Thermochromatium tepidum ATCC 43061: one gene and its partner. The protein of the gene in region 1 interacts with the protein of each later gene in a pairwise test. Links are inferred from orthologs where the notes say so. Each region holds a gene or a part of one and is shown in the gene's direction. Other genes may lie near its edges.

Region 1 (8,991 bases):
CGCGATTCGGGGAGTCGCGATTGATTCAGTGTTTCCCTAAACGGTGGGGCTTGCTATCCGACACCCTGGTACCCTGATGGCCGAGGTGCCCAAACGCCCGCTGAGCGTTCGCCACCGATCGCCGTGATCCTCGCGTCGCCGATCATGGTGGCATGAACGACATGCCTCCCTTCGACATCTTCCACGCAAGTCACGGATCCATCGAGGCTTTCCGTGCCCCTACGTTTGGTACCTATCTCAAACCCGATTTCGATGGATTTTTCCAGCTCGGAAGGCTGGGGCAGGACCGTTAGACTAGCGCCCCTCGCTCTGGGGTCGCCCCGCTTCTCAGCCGTCGTGCAGGACTTCCGTGGACCCAACCTTTGTTCATCTGCATCTGCATTCCGAGTATTCGCTGGTCGATGGCCTGGTGCGTCTCAAGCCCCTGGTCAAGGCGGTCGCAGCGGCCGGGATGCCGGCGGTCGCCGTCACCGACCAGTGCAATCTGTTCGGGCTGGTGCGCTTCTACAAGGCGGCCATAGCGTCCGGGGTCAAGCCGATCGCCGGCGCCGATCTCTGGGTGCGCAACCCCGAGGACGCCAACCGCCCGTACCGACTGGTCCTGCTGGTCCAGGACGAGACGGGCTATCACAACCTGATGCAGCTCGTCTCGCGCAGCTTCATCGAGGGTCAACATCAGGGGTTGGCCCAGGTCGAACGCGACTGGATCCTGGAGGCGCATCAGGGCCTGATCGCGCTCTCGGGGGGGACGCGCGGCGACGTGGCCGAGGCCTTGCTCAGGGGTCGGGACGAGCTGGCCGAGCAGCGCCTCGATGCCTGGCTGTCGGTGTTCGAGGACCGCTATTACCTGGAGCTGATCCGCACCGGTCGCCCCCAGGAAGGTGAGCTGATCGAGGCCAGTGTGGACCTGGCGCTGCGGCGCGGTGTGCCCGTGGTGGCGACCAATGACGTGCGTTTCCTCCTCGCCGAAGACTTCGAGGCCCATGAGGCGCGCGTCTGCATCCATCAGGGCCGCACCCTTGACGACCCGCGCCGCCCACGCGACTACAGCGAAGAGCAGTATCTGCGGACCCCGGACGAGATGGCCGAGCTGTTCGCCGATCTGCCCGAGGCCCTGGAGAACACGGTCGAGATCGCCAAGCGCTGCAACCTGGAACTGAAGCTCGGCAAGACCTTTCTCCCGGTGTTCCCGGTCCCCGAGGGCATGACTACGGAGAGCTTCTTCATCGAGCAGTCGCGTCTGGGGTTGGAACGGCGTCTGGAGCGGATCCTCGATCGCAACGCACCCGAGTATGCCGCGCGGCGTCGGATCTATGAGGAACGGCTCGAGACCGAGCTCGCCGTCATCATCCAGATGGGCTTCCCCGGCTACTTCTTGATCGTGGCCGACTTCATCCAATGGGCCAAGGACAACGGCATCCCGGTCGGGCCCGGGCGTGGCTCTGGGGCCGGTTCCCTGGTCGCCTATGCGCTCAAGATCACGGATCTCGACCCGATCGCCCATGACCTGCTGTTTGAGCGCTTCCTGAACCCAGAGCGCGTGTCCATGCCCGACTTCGATATCGACTTCTGCATGGAAGGGCGCGATCGGGTCATCGACTATGTGACGCGCAAATACGGGCGCGAGGCGGTGTCGCAGATCATCACCTTCGGCACCCTGGCGGCCAAGGCGGTGGTGCGCGATGTCGGGCGCGTCCTGGGTTATCCCTATGGTTTCGTCGACAAGATCGCCAAGATGGTGCCCTTCGAGCTGGGGATGACCCTCGAAAAGGCACTCAAGGAGAGCGAGGATCTCCGGCGCGCCTATGAGGAGGACGAAGAGGTGCGCACCATCCTCGACCTGGCGCGCAAGCTGGAGGGCCTGACCCGCAACGCCGGCAAGCACGCCGGCGGCGTGGTGATCGCCCCGACCAAGCTGACCGATTTCGTACCGCTCTATTGCGAACCGGGTGGGTCGAATCTGGTCACCCAGTTCGACAAGGACGACGTCGAGCAGGTCGGGCTGGTCAAGTTCGACTTTTTGGGGCTGCGCACCCTCACCATCATCGACTGGGCGCTCAAGACCATCAATGCCGGGCGCGCCGCCCGGGGCGAGCCACCGCTCGACCTCGGGTGTATCGACCCGTGCGATCCCAAGGCCTTTGATCTGCTCAGACGCTGCGAGACGACGGCGGTGTTTCAGCTCGAATCGCGCGGGATGAAGGAGCTGATCAAGAAGCTCAGGCCCGACTGCTTCGACGACATCACGGCGCTGGTGGCGCTGTTCCGGCCTGGTCCGCTGCAATCGGGCATGGTCGATGACTTCATCGAACGCAAGCATGGGCGCGCCCCGGTTGCCTATCCGCACCCGGACCTGGAGCCGATCCTCAAGCCCACCTATGGCATCATCCTCTATCAGGAGCAGGTGATGCAGATCGCTCAGGTGTTGGGCGGCTATACCCTGGGTGGTGCCGACTTATTGCGAAGGGCCATGGGCAAGAAGAAGCCCGAGGAGATGGCCAAGCAGCGCGCGACCTTCGAGCAGGGGGCGCGGGCACGCGGGATCGACGGCCAGCTTGCGTCGCATATATTTGATTTGATGGAGTATTTTTCTGGTTACGGCTTCAACCGCAGCCATAGTGCCGCCTATGCCCTGGTCAGCTACCAGACCCTCTGGCTCAAGGCGCACTACCCGGCTGCCTTCATGGCGGCCGTGCTCTCGGCGGACATGGACAACACCGACAAGGTCGTCACCCTGATCGACGAATGCCGGATGATGAAGCTTCGGGTCGAGCCACCGGCCATCAATCGTTCCGACGAGTGCTTCAGCGTCGCCGATGACAGGACCATCGTCTATGGTCTGGGCGCGGTCAAGGGCGTGGGCGAGTCGGCGATCGCGGCCATCCTAGAGGCGCGTCGAGCCGGCGGACCCTTCCGCGACCTCTGGGACTTCTGCGGTCGTATCGATCTGCAACGGGTCAACCGCCGCGTACTGGAGTCGCTGATCCGCGCCGGCGCGCTCGATGAACTCGGACCCAACCGCGCCACACTCATGGACCATCTGCCGCCGGCGCTCAAGGCCGCCGAGCAGTCGCGCAACACCCGCGCCACCGGTCAGGTCGATCTATTCGGCCTGCTCGAACCCAGTGGACAGCCTGCGCCGGATCCGCAGCTCGCCTCTGAGATCCTCGCCGACTGGGAGGATGAGCAGCGTCTCCAGGGCGAGAAGGAGACGCTTGGACTCTATCTGACCGGGCATCCGATCGACCGCTACGAAGACGAGCTCAAGGCCATGGGCGCGGTGCGCATCGCCCGTTTGCTCGAGACCGATCGCGAACTCGGACGCCGCGACCTGCCTGTGCGCAGCGCCCAGTCAGGTCGCGAAAAATACACCGTCGTCGGACTGGTGGTCGGTGTGCGCCACGGCAAGACCCAGCGCGGACGTATGGGCTCGGTGCTCCTCGACGATCGCACCGGACGCATCGAGGCCACGGTCTTCTCTGAGCTCTATGAGCAGGTGCGTCAGCTGCTGGTCGCCGACCGGATCCTGAGCCTTACGGGCACGCTCAACTTCGACGAGTTCCGCGATACCTGGTCGCTGCGCGCCGACAGCGTGCGCCCCCTCGAAGAGGCGCGCGCGACCGCCGCCGACCACCTGCTCCTGACACTGGATCTGTCCGATTCGTCTGCCCATGCGCACGGACTGGAGCGGGTCGAGGAACTGCGCACGACCCTGCTTGCCCATCGCGACCTGGCGCGCGAGACAAGCCTGCCGATCCGCTTGATCTACCGTCGCCCCGGTGCGGTCGGCGAGCTTAAGCTGGGGAGCGCCTGGCGCGTCCGTCCGACCGATGCCTTGCTCAAGCAGTTGCGTGGGCTGTTGGGAGCCGGCAATGTCCGTGTCTCTTATGAGCGACCAGAGCAACCCGTCCAGCCAGTGCCCATGCCCGAGTTGCAGCCGGCACCGCGATTGCGGGCGGTGTCCTGAAAGGCCATCAGCGATCTGCGCGCAGGCAGGCTCGACCCAGGTCTCCCGGCGCATTCCCTAAACGCGCTTGAATTTACAGCTGGTCTGCATCAAGGCATGAGGTCTTCAATGTTGTTTGTTTGGATTTTGTCGGTGTATTGGCTTGGCCTGAGTCTGGAGTCCCAGGCCGCCGACTGGAGTGCGCGCCTATCGGACGGCTCCAGGGTCGAGGTGGATGCGGCCACGCGCCGCGCCTGGCGCTTGGATGGCGCTCAACGCACGCCACTTTGGGATGGCGTGCATCGTCTGGACGATGGCTCAGTCGTCATCGTCCGCGATGGCGTTGCGGTGCCGAACCCTGAGATGCTGGAGACCTGGAACGAGGCACCGCCGCACCGAGCGCGCGAGCCAAAGCAGGATACCGCCCCCTGTCTGGAATTGGTCAGCCGGGTCTGTGGCGAGGGTGGGCGTTCGGACTGTGCCGGCAGCGAGCCGTGCCGACTCGCGCGCGAGCTGTTGGAAATGTCCAAGGAGCCCTTGCCCTTGGAAGACGAGATCCAGGCCGAATCGTCCATCGGGGCTCAGTGTCGCGAGGCCATGGCCAATCCTTTCTTCACGCCCTGTCGCTGAGGTCGGCGCGATGATCCGGAGCAGCTGGGGCAGGCTCGCTTCCCCTTGAAGCGACCAAACAAAGACCCCCGAAGTCCGGGGTCGAGGCTTCGGGGGTAAACCCCGGCTGGGGGCCGGGGTTGAGACCGTCATCCAGGGGGGAGATGTCCGGTCCCGTTTCGCTCGTTTTGTCTGACCATCGGAATCGGATTTGGTTCCCAGCTCAGTGGGCGTCATCCCAGTTGGCGCCGCTGCCGATCTCGACCACCAGGGGCACGGCGAGCTCGGCGGCCCCCTCCATCGCCGCGCGCACCGCCTCACGGGTCTCCTCAAGTGCGGTCTCGGCGACCTCCAGCACCAGTTCGTCATGGACCTGGAGGATGAGTCGGGCCGGCGCCCCTGTCGTCTCGATCCAGACATCGACTGCGATCATGGCACGCTTGATGATGTCGGCGGCCGTACCCTGCATGGGTGCATTGATAGCGGTCCGCTCAGCGGCGGCGCGGCGGGTCTGGTTGCTGTGACCAATCTCGGGCAGATGCAGGCGACGACCAAACAGGGTCTCGACATAGCCACATTCGCGTGCCTGGTGACGGATGCGTTCCATGAACTCGCGCACCCCGGGATAGCGCTCGAAATAGCGCTCGACATAGGCCTGGGCCGCTGCACGCTCGATCCCGAGCTGATGGGCGAGCCCGAACGCCGACATGCCATAGATGAGCCCGAAATTGATCGCCTTGGCCGAACGGCGCTGCTCGCTGGTCACCGCCTCGGGCGCCAGACCCAGGATCTCGGCGGCGGTGGCACGATGGATGTCCAAACCCGCGGCGAAGGCGGCGAGCAGACGGGCATCGCCCGAGAGGTGGGCCATGATCCGCAGCTCGATCTGTGAATAGTCGGCCGCGAGCAGACGATGACCGGGTGCGGCGATGAAGGCACGCCGGATGCGTCGTCCTTCCTCGGTGCGGATCGGGATGTTCTGGAGGTTGGGATCGCTCGACGACAGCCGTCCGGTGGCCGTGACCGTCTGATGATAAGAGGTATGGATGCGCCCAGTGGCGGGGTCGATCAGGCGTGGTAGCTTGTCGGTATAGGTCGATTTGAGCTTGGAGAGGAGGCGGTGTTCGAGGATGATCCGGGGCAGCTCGTGGACTTGGGCCAGCTGTTCGAGCACCTCCTCGGAGGTCGAGGGGGCACCCTTGGGCGTCTTGGCGACCACCGGCAACCCCAGTTCCTCGAACAAGAGCGCCGCGATCTGCTTGGGCGAGCCGAGATTGAACCGCCGGCCCGCAACCCGCTGGGCCGTCTCCTCCAATTCGAGGATCCGGCGCGCCAGTTCGGCGCTCTGGGATTCGAGCTGCTCGGCGTCGATCAGCACCCCGGCGCGTTCCAGACGCGCGAGCACAGGCACCAATGGCATCTCGATCTCGCGATAGAGCCGTTCGAGTTTGGGCACCGCCGTCAGGCGCGGTTGCAAGACCTGGTGCAGTCGGAGTGTGACCTCGGCATCCTCGGCGGCATAGGGACCGGCCTGTTCTAGGGGGACCTGATCGAACCGGATCTGTTTGCTGCCTGTGCCGGCGACGTCCTTGAAACGGATGGTGTCATGGCCGAGAAAGCGCTTGGCCAGCGAGTCTAGATCGTGGCGCGCGGTGCTATCGAGCACATAGCTCGCGATCAGGGTGTCGTGGGCGATCCCGTGCAGCTCGATCCCATAGCGGGCGAGCACGGTGAGGTCGTACTTGAGGTTTTGGCCGACCTTGGGGCGGTCGGGGTCTTCCAGCACCGGTTTCAATCGCGCCAGGACCAGGTCGCGGTCGAGCTGCTGGGGCGCGCCCGGATAGGTATGGGCGAGCGGGACATAGGCCGCCTGGCCGGGTGCTACCGCAAACGAGATACCGACGAGCTCGGCCCGCCGGGCATCGAGCGCGGTGGTCTCGGTGTCCAGGGCGATGAGCTCGGCCGTCCGCAGCCGCGCCAGCCACGCCTCCAGGGCGGACTCGGTCAGGACCAGCTCGTACTGGGGTTCGTGACCGGTCTGATGCCTCTGGGTGGGCGGTGCGCCTGCGACCCCCATCCCATCGAGGGTGGCCAACAGACGGCGCAGTTCCAGACGTTCGTACCAGGCGCGCAGGGTCGCAATGTCTGGCGGGGTCGGTCGCAGATCGGTCGGACCGAAGTCGAGGGCGACATCGCGCTTGATGGTCAGGAGTTCGCGCGCCAGGGGCAACTGGTCGAGTGCCGTGCGCAACGACTCGCCGATCTTACCCTTGATGGAGGCGGCCTGAGCGATGACCCCATCGAGATCGCCGTAATCGGTGAGCCATTTGGCCGCCGTCTTGGGCCCACACCCGGGTACGCCTGGGATGTTGTCCACACTATCGCCCATCAAGGCCAGATAATCGACGATGCGTTCGGGCGGTACACCGAACTTTTCGCGCACCCCTGCCGGATCGAGCCAGGTCCCGGTCATGGTATTGACCAGGGTGACGTGCTCATCGACCAGCTGCGCCAGATCTTTGTCCCCGGTCGAGATCAGGGTCGGCAGACCCAGGGCCGCGGCCTGGGTCGACAGGGTGCCGATCACGTCGTCCGCCTCGACCCCGGGGACCACCAGCAGCGGCAACCCCAGGGCACGGATGATCGTCTGGAGCGGCTCGATCTGGGCGCGCAGATCCTCCGGCGGCGCCGGGCGATTGGCCTTATAGTCTGGATAGCGTTCATGCCGAAACCCCCGACCGCCGGCATCGAAGACCACACCGATGTAGTCGGGCCGCTGATCCTCGATCAGCTTGCGCAGCATATTGAGCACGCCGACCAGGGCCCCGGTCGGCTCGCCGCGCGAATTGGTCAGCTTGGGCAGTGCGTGATAGGCCCGGAACAGATAGCCAGAGGCATCGACGAGGAGCAGTGGATACTCTTGGGACATGGGGCAGGCGCTCGGGATAGTGGCGTTCATCAAGGGATTGAACGGTAGCACAGTCGTCTTGTATGGGTTTGCCGAGCGTCGTTAGAATGCCGTCGTACCCGAGGTCAAGGGGCTTGCGCAGCTTCCCCTTGGAGTACAAGGCCAAGCGCCGGGGCGGGTGGTGGTCGCGAATCTCTGGTTTGCCCGCCGCAAGACCTGCCCGGTCTGTGGTGCGGTGTAGAAAGACATGACGCTCGCCACAGGGCAATAGACCCTGCCCGGGGTGTGGCGCAGCCTAAGACCGGGACATGAATGCGGCCAGAAATTTCTGGCGTATGTATGGCTTGGCCGTCCTAAACGGCCCTACGGCGAGTTCCGCCGTGTCAGCCTGTGGATGAGGGCGGCTCTGGCTGCACCTGCAAGGGTGCAGTGAAACTGTCCTCAGTCAAGCAGGACATCAGCGTTGTTCCTGTTTGGGCAGGAATGAGGCAGTCTGATGGAACGGTATTCTCAATGTGGAGGATCTGAAGATGACGATGAAGCGACTCCTTCTGGCCTTGGCACTGGCCGGAGCCTCCGCGCTCGCCAGCTTACCTGCCAATGCCTTCTGGGGTTGGAACCCCTTCAGGTGGGGTGGTCCCTGGTGGGATGACCCCTGGTACGACCCCTGGTACGGCCCCTGGGGTGGCCCCTGGTACGGCTATCCCTACTATGGTGGCTACTATCCCTACGGTGTGCCCTTCTACGGTGTGCCCTATTGGGGCGTCCCCGTCTATGCCTATCCTGGCTACTACCCCTATCCGGGCTATGCCTATCCTGCCACCACCCAGCCAAGCACCAAGAGCTCTAAGAGCCAATAAGCGGCTCGACGTTTGATTCTGGTGTTTCCGCCCGTACCCTTGCCGGGTTCGGGCGGGGTTCTGGGCGGCGCCCACTCGGGTGGTAATTTCGCCGTCACGCGCGCCTCTTGCTATGATCTCCGCCCACTGATGGCGGCCCTCATCCCCGCCGAGGGCGACGGCTTGCTCGCCGCCAGGTGACTGGAGATCCGGATATGCGCTTGTTGGTAGGTGACATTGGTGGCACGAAGACGGCCCTTGGTCTGGCCGAGACGGATGGCGGATCCGTGCGACTCAGCGAGACCCGACGCTATCCAAGCGCCTCCTTTGGCTCGCTCGATCAGATCGTCCAGCGTTACCTGCTCGAGACGGGCGTCCACTGCCGGTTCGCGGTCTTCGCCGTCGCCGGTCCCGTGCACGACCAGCGCTGCGAAACGACCAATCTGCCCTGGGTGCTGGATGCCGAGTCCCTGGAGCAGGGCCTTGACCTGACCTGTGTGGAACTGATCAACGACCTGGAGGCGGTCGCTTGGGGTGTGCCCATCCTTGGCGCAGACGATCTGGCCGAACTCCATCCCGGCGATCCGCACAGTCAGGGCAATGCCTGCGTGGTCGCCGCCGGAACCGGACTCGGACAGGCCGGGCTGTTCTGGGACGGGCTGCGTCATCATGCCTTTGCCACCGAAGGT
Region 2 (6,404 bases), 1.6 Mb from region 1 along the record:
CCGAATCCATCCGCGCCGAACTCTGGATGGTAGAGCGTGGCGGACACGGCTGGTTCGGCGGCGATCCGGCTGGATCCTTCGCCGAACCCAAGGGGCCGGATGCCTCAGGTGAAATGTTGCGTTTCTTTCTGAGCCTGGCGCCGGCAGTTTGAGGTCGGGTCGCCAAGGCGACCCGATCCGTCGAGGATCCCAAATCCTGATCCGTTTACTTAAGGAAACGCTGAATAAATCGCGTGTCTCTCAATCGCGGCTGAAGTCGTTCCAAAAAATCAATGGGTTACGTGAGAAGGTGTTGCCACGAATGGAATCAATCAGCGTTTCCTTAAGGAACTATCCCTCTTCCCTCTTGTAAATACGCACAGAGGTGCCGCTCTTGAGCGTATTGTCGGCGAGCTGGTTCCAGCGCCGAATCTCTTCGATTGAGACACGATAGCGGCGCGCCAATCCGGTAAGCGACTCGCCAGGCTGGACGCGATGCGTGATGAGGGTCTGCTTCTGACGGGTCGGTATTTCGAGCGTCTGGCCCGGAAGCAGCGGATCATGCTCGGAGAGACCATTGGCCTCGGCCAAGGTCTTGAGATCCAGGCCATGACGCCGTGCAACGGCGGCCAGTGTCTCGCCGCTCCTGACGGTATGGGTGCGTGGGCCTCTGTAGGCGTCGGTGTCCGTCAGAGGCATCCGAGCCTGTGGAGCGCGGCTGACGACCACGGGGAGAGGCTGAGCATCGAGCTGGATCCCCGGTGAGCTGGCGCTGATGCGTGCTCCCTGACCCTGGGGTACGTTCAGCTCAGCCACTGTTGGGCGTGACCAGCGCCCGATCTTGAGATCCGGATTCAGTCGCTTGAGCTCGTCGAGCTTGACGCCGTTGTCCATAGCGACCTTGACCAGATCCATCGGCTGGTTAGAACGGATCACGTCGATGCCGATGCGATCCGGGATGGCAGGCAGATACTGGCCGTAGCGACGCGAATCAGCGACCAGCTTGGCGGCGGCCAGGATCTGCGGCACATACTGCTGGGTCTCGTTCGGCAGGTTCAGCGACCAAAAATCGGTGGGCTTGCCCGCAAGGCGGTTGGCCTCAATGGCCGAGGATACACAACCCGGGCCACAGTTGTAGGCGGCCAGGGTCAGTTCCCAGTCGCCCTCGAAACGCTTGTTGAGCTGTTCTAGATAGTCCAGTGCGGCGCGGGTCGAGGCAATCACGTCGCGCCGCTCGTCGGTCCCCTCATCTAGACGTAGGCCCATTTCGCGCGCGGTCGAGGGGATGAACTGCCAGATGCCGGCGGCAGACTTGGGGGAGGTAGCCGCCGGGTCGTAGCGGCTTTCGATCTGCGGCAGCAAGGCCAGCTCCATCGGGAGACCGCGGCGCTCGATCTCGGCGACGATGATCGATAGATAGGGCGAAGCGCGCTGCGAGAGTCGTTCCAGATAGCGCGGATTGCGGCGGAAGCGTTCGAGCGCGGCATCGATGCTGGCATTGGCCTGGAGATCGAGCCGCATCCCGGCGCGCACGCGCTGCCAAAGATCCCCTCCTGGGCCGATCCGTCCGCCCTCCAAGACTTGCGAACGGGCCCTCAGCCTGACATCACGGGCGGGTCTGACATAACCATATTCACGCGCCGAGACCACATCGGCATACAGGTCGCTGGAACCATCCAGCTTGGCGAGGTCGCCTTGACCCGCGCAACCAGTGAAAAAGGGCAGGGTGAGGGCCGATAAGGCGCAGGCCATCGGCCCCAGAGGTTTGGCTTTTGGCATGGGAACCCCGACTAAATTAACGTAACTTATTGATTAAGCGAAATATTATTAAAATTGTATGGTTATCATACGCAAAGGCCGCTCTGAATTCCACAACGAACATCCGCTTGGTAGAGATTTGGGGGGTCGGGACAAGCGGCGATGATCGCGGTTACCATGGTCGTCCCGATGAGACCAAAGGCATGACCAGAGATCCACCAGACCAGTCCGATCCCTTGCAGGCGTGGTATCGCACGGCGCTCGGTGCTGCGGTAGCCAGGTATGAGGACGACTGTCTACGACGTCTGTTGTCCAATACCTTCGGCTACTATCTGGTACAGATCGGTGCGAGCGAGCATTTCAGTGAGGCCTTGGCGACGAGCCGGATCAGGCATCGCGTATTGCTGCCCAGCACGGCTCCGACCGAGGCCGCACAGGGATGGAGCCTCGTCGGTGAGCCGAGCGCCCTGCCCCTGGCCTCTGACAGCATCGATGTCGTTCTCCTAGCGCATGTCCTGGAGTATTCGGATCGCCCGCGTGTGATCCTCGCCGAGGTCGAGCGCGTGCTCATCCCCGAGGGGCGCTTGATCCTTCTTGGGTTTGATCCGCTGAGTCTGTGGGCGCTGGGACGTCTCTGGTGGCCGAGCCGTCGGCGACGGCCCTGGAATGGACGCTGGCGTTCGTCGATCCAGGTCGAGCGCTGGCTGACCGAGCATGGGTTCGAGATCGAGACGCGCGAGCGGGCCCTATTCTGTGTCCCCTTTGTTACTCCAGCCGGGGCGATCTGTCGCTTCGTCGAGTCACTCGGACGCCGGTTCTGGCCGCTATTTGGCGGTCTCTATGCCATTCGCGCCGTCAAGCGGGTCGCGCCACTAACCCCGATCAAGCCCTATCGCACCAGTCGTTGCGCCTTGCTGCCGGGCGGCGCCATCCGCCCCACGACTCGAGGGACTGGGCATGCCTGATTGGGTCGAGGCCTTCACCGACGGCGCCTGCAAGGGCAATCCCGGCCCCGGCGGCTGGGGCGTGTTGCTGCGCTGGGGTGGGGTCGAGAAGGAGCTACTGGGTGGCGAGCCCCAGACCACCAACAACCGAATGGAGCTGATGGCCGTGATCATGGCGCTGGAGGCGCTCAGGTATCCGGCCCGGATCCGCATTACCACGGACTCAACCTATGTCAAGCGCGGGGTCACCGAGTGGCTGTCGCACTGGAAGCGTAATGGCTGGCGCACTGCCGATCGCCGTCCGGTCAAGAATCGCGATCTCTGGGAGCGTCTAGACCAGGCGCTCGCCCAGCACGAGGTAAGCTGGCGCTGGGTCAAGGGCCACACCGGGCACCCCGAGAACGAGCGCGCCGACCGGCTCGCCAATCTGGGTGTTCCAACGGGAGGATACTGAAATGCGTCAGATCGTTCTGGATACCGAAACCACGGGTCTTGATCCACGCGAGGGTCACCGGATCATCGAGATCGGCGGCGTCGAACTGATCGACCGGCGCCCGAGCGGCCATAACTTTCATGAATACATCAACCCCGAGCGTCAGATCGACGCCGAGGCCGAGACCGTGCACGGCATCAGCAATGCCCTCCTGGCTGACAAACCGCGTTTTGCCGACATCGCCGAGCGGCTGATCGAATATCTGCGCGGGGCTGAGCTCATCATCCACAACGCCGCCTTCGATGTCGGCTTCCTCGATTACGAATTCAGCCTGTGGCGTGGCAGTGAGGCCCCACAGATCGCCGATCTCTGCACCCTAACCGACACCCTGACGCTCGCGCGTCGGCTCCATCCAGGCCAGCGCAATGGGCTTGATGCACTCTGCAAACGCTATGGGATCGACAACTCGCACCGCACCCTGCACGGTGCGTTGCTCGACGCCCAGATCCTGGCCGACGTCTATCTGGCGATGACCGGTGGGCAGGTTGCGTTGTATCTCGACGGTGAGGGTGGCGAGCGGATCGGCGATGACAAGCGAGGGGTGTATCGAGGCCGCGTTGACGTCGAGCGACCGCGCCTGCGGGTGGTCCGTGCGACACCGAGCGAGCTGGAGGCGCATCAGACCCGGCTTAAGGAGATTCAAAAGGCGAGCGGCAGCTGTGTCTGGCTCGGTGCGCTCGGATAATCAGGTCTGCTGCCGGCGCTGCGGTTGACGTCGCCCGGCGCCGGCACCATCGCTGATCTCTTCCAATCCCCGGAGGTCGAGCAGCTCGATATGCTTGCGTTCGACACGCACCAGACCCTCGTCCTGGAAGCGGGTGAAGAGCCGGCTGACGGTCTCGACGGCGAGCCCCAGATAGCTGCCGATCTCATGTCTGGACATGCTGAGATGGAAGTCCGTGGCCGAGAGTCCACGCCTGTGCAGGCGTTGCGAGAAGCTGAGCAGAAAGGCGGCCAAGCGCTCCTCGGCATTCTTCTTGCCGAGCAGGCGCAACAGGTCGGTATCCTGGCCGATCTCCTTGCTGAGCAAGCGGTACATCTGGTGCTGGAGGCTTGGGATGATCGCGGTCAGCTCCTCCAGCCGCGCGAAGGGGAGTTCACAGATGGCCGAGGTCTCGAGCGCACGGGCCGAGCAGGCATGCTGGCCCTTGTCGATGGCGTCCAGCCCCAGGAGCTCGCCGGGCAGGTGGAAACCAAGCACCTGTTCGCCGCCCTCGCTGCCGGGGGTAAAGGTCTTGAGCGAGCCGGTCTTGACGACGTACAGAGAACGGAAGTGGTCGCCCTCGCGAAACAACAGGTCGCCACGATGCAGCGGACGGGAGCGCTTGACGATGTCATCGAGCCGCTCGACGTCTTCGGGTGTCAGACCCATGGGTAGGCAGAGCGAGGAGAGTGTGCACTGGCGACAAGCGACACGGATGGATTCGATCGAGATCACGGTGTTTTGATTCAAGGTTTCTACCCTCGCTCCTTGGCCTGGCCCGCTGCAGGCGATAGGGTTTTGTTTTTGATCTGGATCAATGATCCGGTGTTATTAACCCGATCCCTTCTCAAACTCAAGTGCCGATATCAGGCCGCCAGCCTCGCGTTTCCAGCCAAACCAGGCCAAAAGCTCGAAGCTGAATCGCATTGAGCCAATGCAGCGATTTTGGTAGCTTGTCTCGCCATCCGAGTCGCGACCCTCGGGCTTACTCGACCCCCCTCGACCCCCGTTCACTATGACAAAGTTCATCTTCATCACCGGCGGTGTGGTGTCATCGCTGGGTAAGGGCATTGCCTCGGCCTCGCTGGCGGCGTTGCTCGAGGCGCGCGGTCTGCGCGTCACCATGATCAAGCTCGATCCCTACATCAACGTCGATCCGGGCACCATGAGCCCCTTCCAGCACGGCGAGGTCTATGTCACCGACGACGGGGCCGAGACCGACCTGGACCTGGGCCATTATGAGCGCTTCCTGCGTACCCGGATGGGGCGTAACAACAACTTCACCACCGGTCAGATCTACGAGAGCGTGATCCGCAAGGAGCGTCGCGGCGACTATCTGGGCCGCACGGTGCAGGTCATCCCGCACATCACCGACGAGATCAAGGCCAGCATCCGCCGCGGCGCCGAGGGTGCCGACATCGCCATGGTCGAGATCGGTGGCACCGTGGGCGACATCGAGTCGCTGCCATTCCTGGAGGCGATCCGTCAGATGCGGGTCGAGGAGGGACCGGAGAACTCATTGTTCATGCATCTAACCCTGGTGCCCTACCTCCGCGCCGCCGGCGAGATCAAGACCAAGCCGACCCAGCACTCGGTCAAGGAACTGCGTTCGATCGGCATCCAGCCCGACATCCTGCTGTGCCGCGCCGAGAAGCTGCTGCCGGACGAAGAGCGGCGCAAGATCGCGCTCTTTACCAATGTCTCGGAGAAGGCGGTCATCTCGGCCATCGACGCCGACAACATCTACCGCATCCCGCGGCTGCTCCATGCCCAGGGCCTCGATGACCTGGTGGTGCGTCAGTTCCGGCTCGAGGTGCCCGAGGCCGATCTCTCGGAGTGGGATCGGGTGCTGGACGGCTTCGACCATCCCGAGCAGTCGGTGCGCATCGGCATGGTGGGCAAGTACATGAACCTGACCGAGGCCTACAAGTCGCTCTCAGAGGCGCTGGCGCACGCCGGCGTGCACACCAAGATCCGGGTCGAGATCGTCTATGTCGACTCCGAGCGCATCGAACGCGAAGGCACAGACTGTCTCAACGGACTCGACGCCATCCTGGTACCGGGCGGATTCGGCGAGCGCGGGGTCGAGGGCAAGATCCAGGCCGTGCGCTATGCCCGCGAGCAGCGGGTACCCTATCTCGGGATCTGTCTTGGGATGCAGGTGGCGGTGGTCGAATATGCACGTCATGTCGCCGGGCTGGTGGGCGCCCATAGCACCGAGTTCGACCCCCAGACGCCGCATCCAGTGATCGCCCTGATCACCCAGTGGCGGGATGAGCAGGGGCGGGTTAAGACCCGCTCCGAGAATGATGACCTGGGGGGGACCATGCGGCTCGGCGGGCAGAATTGTCGGCTGGAGCCGGGCAGTCTGGCGCGGGCAATCTATGGTCAGCCGCAGATCCGCGAACGCCATCGCCATCGCTATGAATTCAACAATGCCTATCTGGATACGCTGAAGGATGCCGGGCTGCGGTTCTCGGGCTGGTCGCTCGACAACCGCCTGGTCGAGATCGTCGAGATCCCGGAT

The links. Proteins that work in one complex are often made in the same cells at the same time.
Region 2: the proteins of dnaE (region 1) and dnaQ interact in binary tests that used the Escherichia coli proteins (3 or more experiments, as listed by UniProt). The link is inferred for Thermochromatium tepidum ATCC 43061 from one-to-one orthologs.

What each region holds. Positions count from the first base shown.
Region 1 is NZ_CP039268.1:1,030,620-1,039,610, forward strand. What follows is about bases 1-4,167. They hold dnaE (DNA polymerase III subunit alpha), read left to right. Parts: upstream 1-349; coding sequence 350-3,967; downstream 3,968-4,167. Other genes in these bases: E6P07_RS04820 (hypothetical protein), read left to right, coding at 4,076-4,167. Outside these bases: more of E6P07_RS04820, read left to right, coding at 4,168-4,576; polA (DNA polymerase I), read right to left, coding at 4,779-7,484; E6P07_RS04830 (sulfur globule protein CV3), read left to right, coding at 8,000-8,323; glk (glucokinase), read left to right, coding at 8,518-8,991. UniProt on the Escherichia coli protein: DNA polymerase III is a complex, multichain enzyme responsible for most of the replicative synthesis in bacteria. This DNA polymerase also exhibits 3' to 5' exonuclease activity. The alpha chain is the DNA polymerase catalytic subunit.
Region 2 is NZ_CP039268.1:2,675,712-2,682,115, reverse strand. Bases 2,191-4,997 are described here. They hold dnaQ (DNA polymerase III subunit epsilon), read left to right. Parts: upstream 2,191-3,136; coding sequence 3,137-3,859; downstream 3,860-4,997. Other genes in these bases: pyrG (CTP synthase), read left to right, coding at 4,893-4,997; fnr (fumarate/nitrate reduction transcriptional regulator Fnr), read right to left, coding at 3,860-4,627; rnhA (ribonuclease HI), read left to right, coding at 2,695-3,135; E6P07_RS12420 (class I SAM-dependent methyltransferase), read left to right, coding at 2,191-2,702. In the rest of the region: E6P07_RS12430 (extracellular catalytic domain type 1 short-chain-length polyhydroxyalkanoate depolymerase), read left to right, coding at 1-152; E6P07_RS12425 (transglycosylase SLT domain-containing protein), read right to left, coding at 331-1,758; more of E6P07_RS12420, read left to right, coding at 1,941-2,190; more of pyrG, read left to right, coding at 4,998-6,404. UniProt on the Escherichia coli protein: DNA polymerase III is a complex, multichain enzyme responsible for most of the replicative synthesis in bacteria. The epsilon subunit contain the editing function and is a proofreading 3'-5' exonuclease.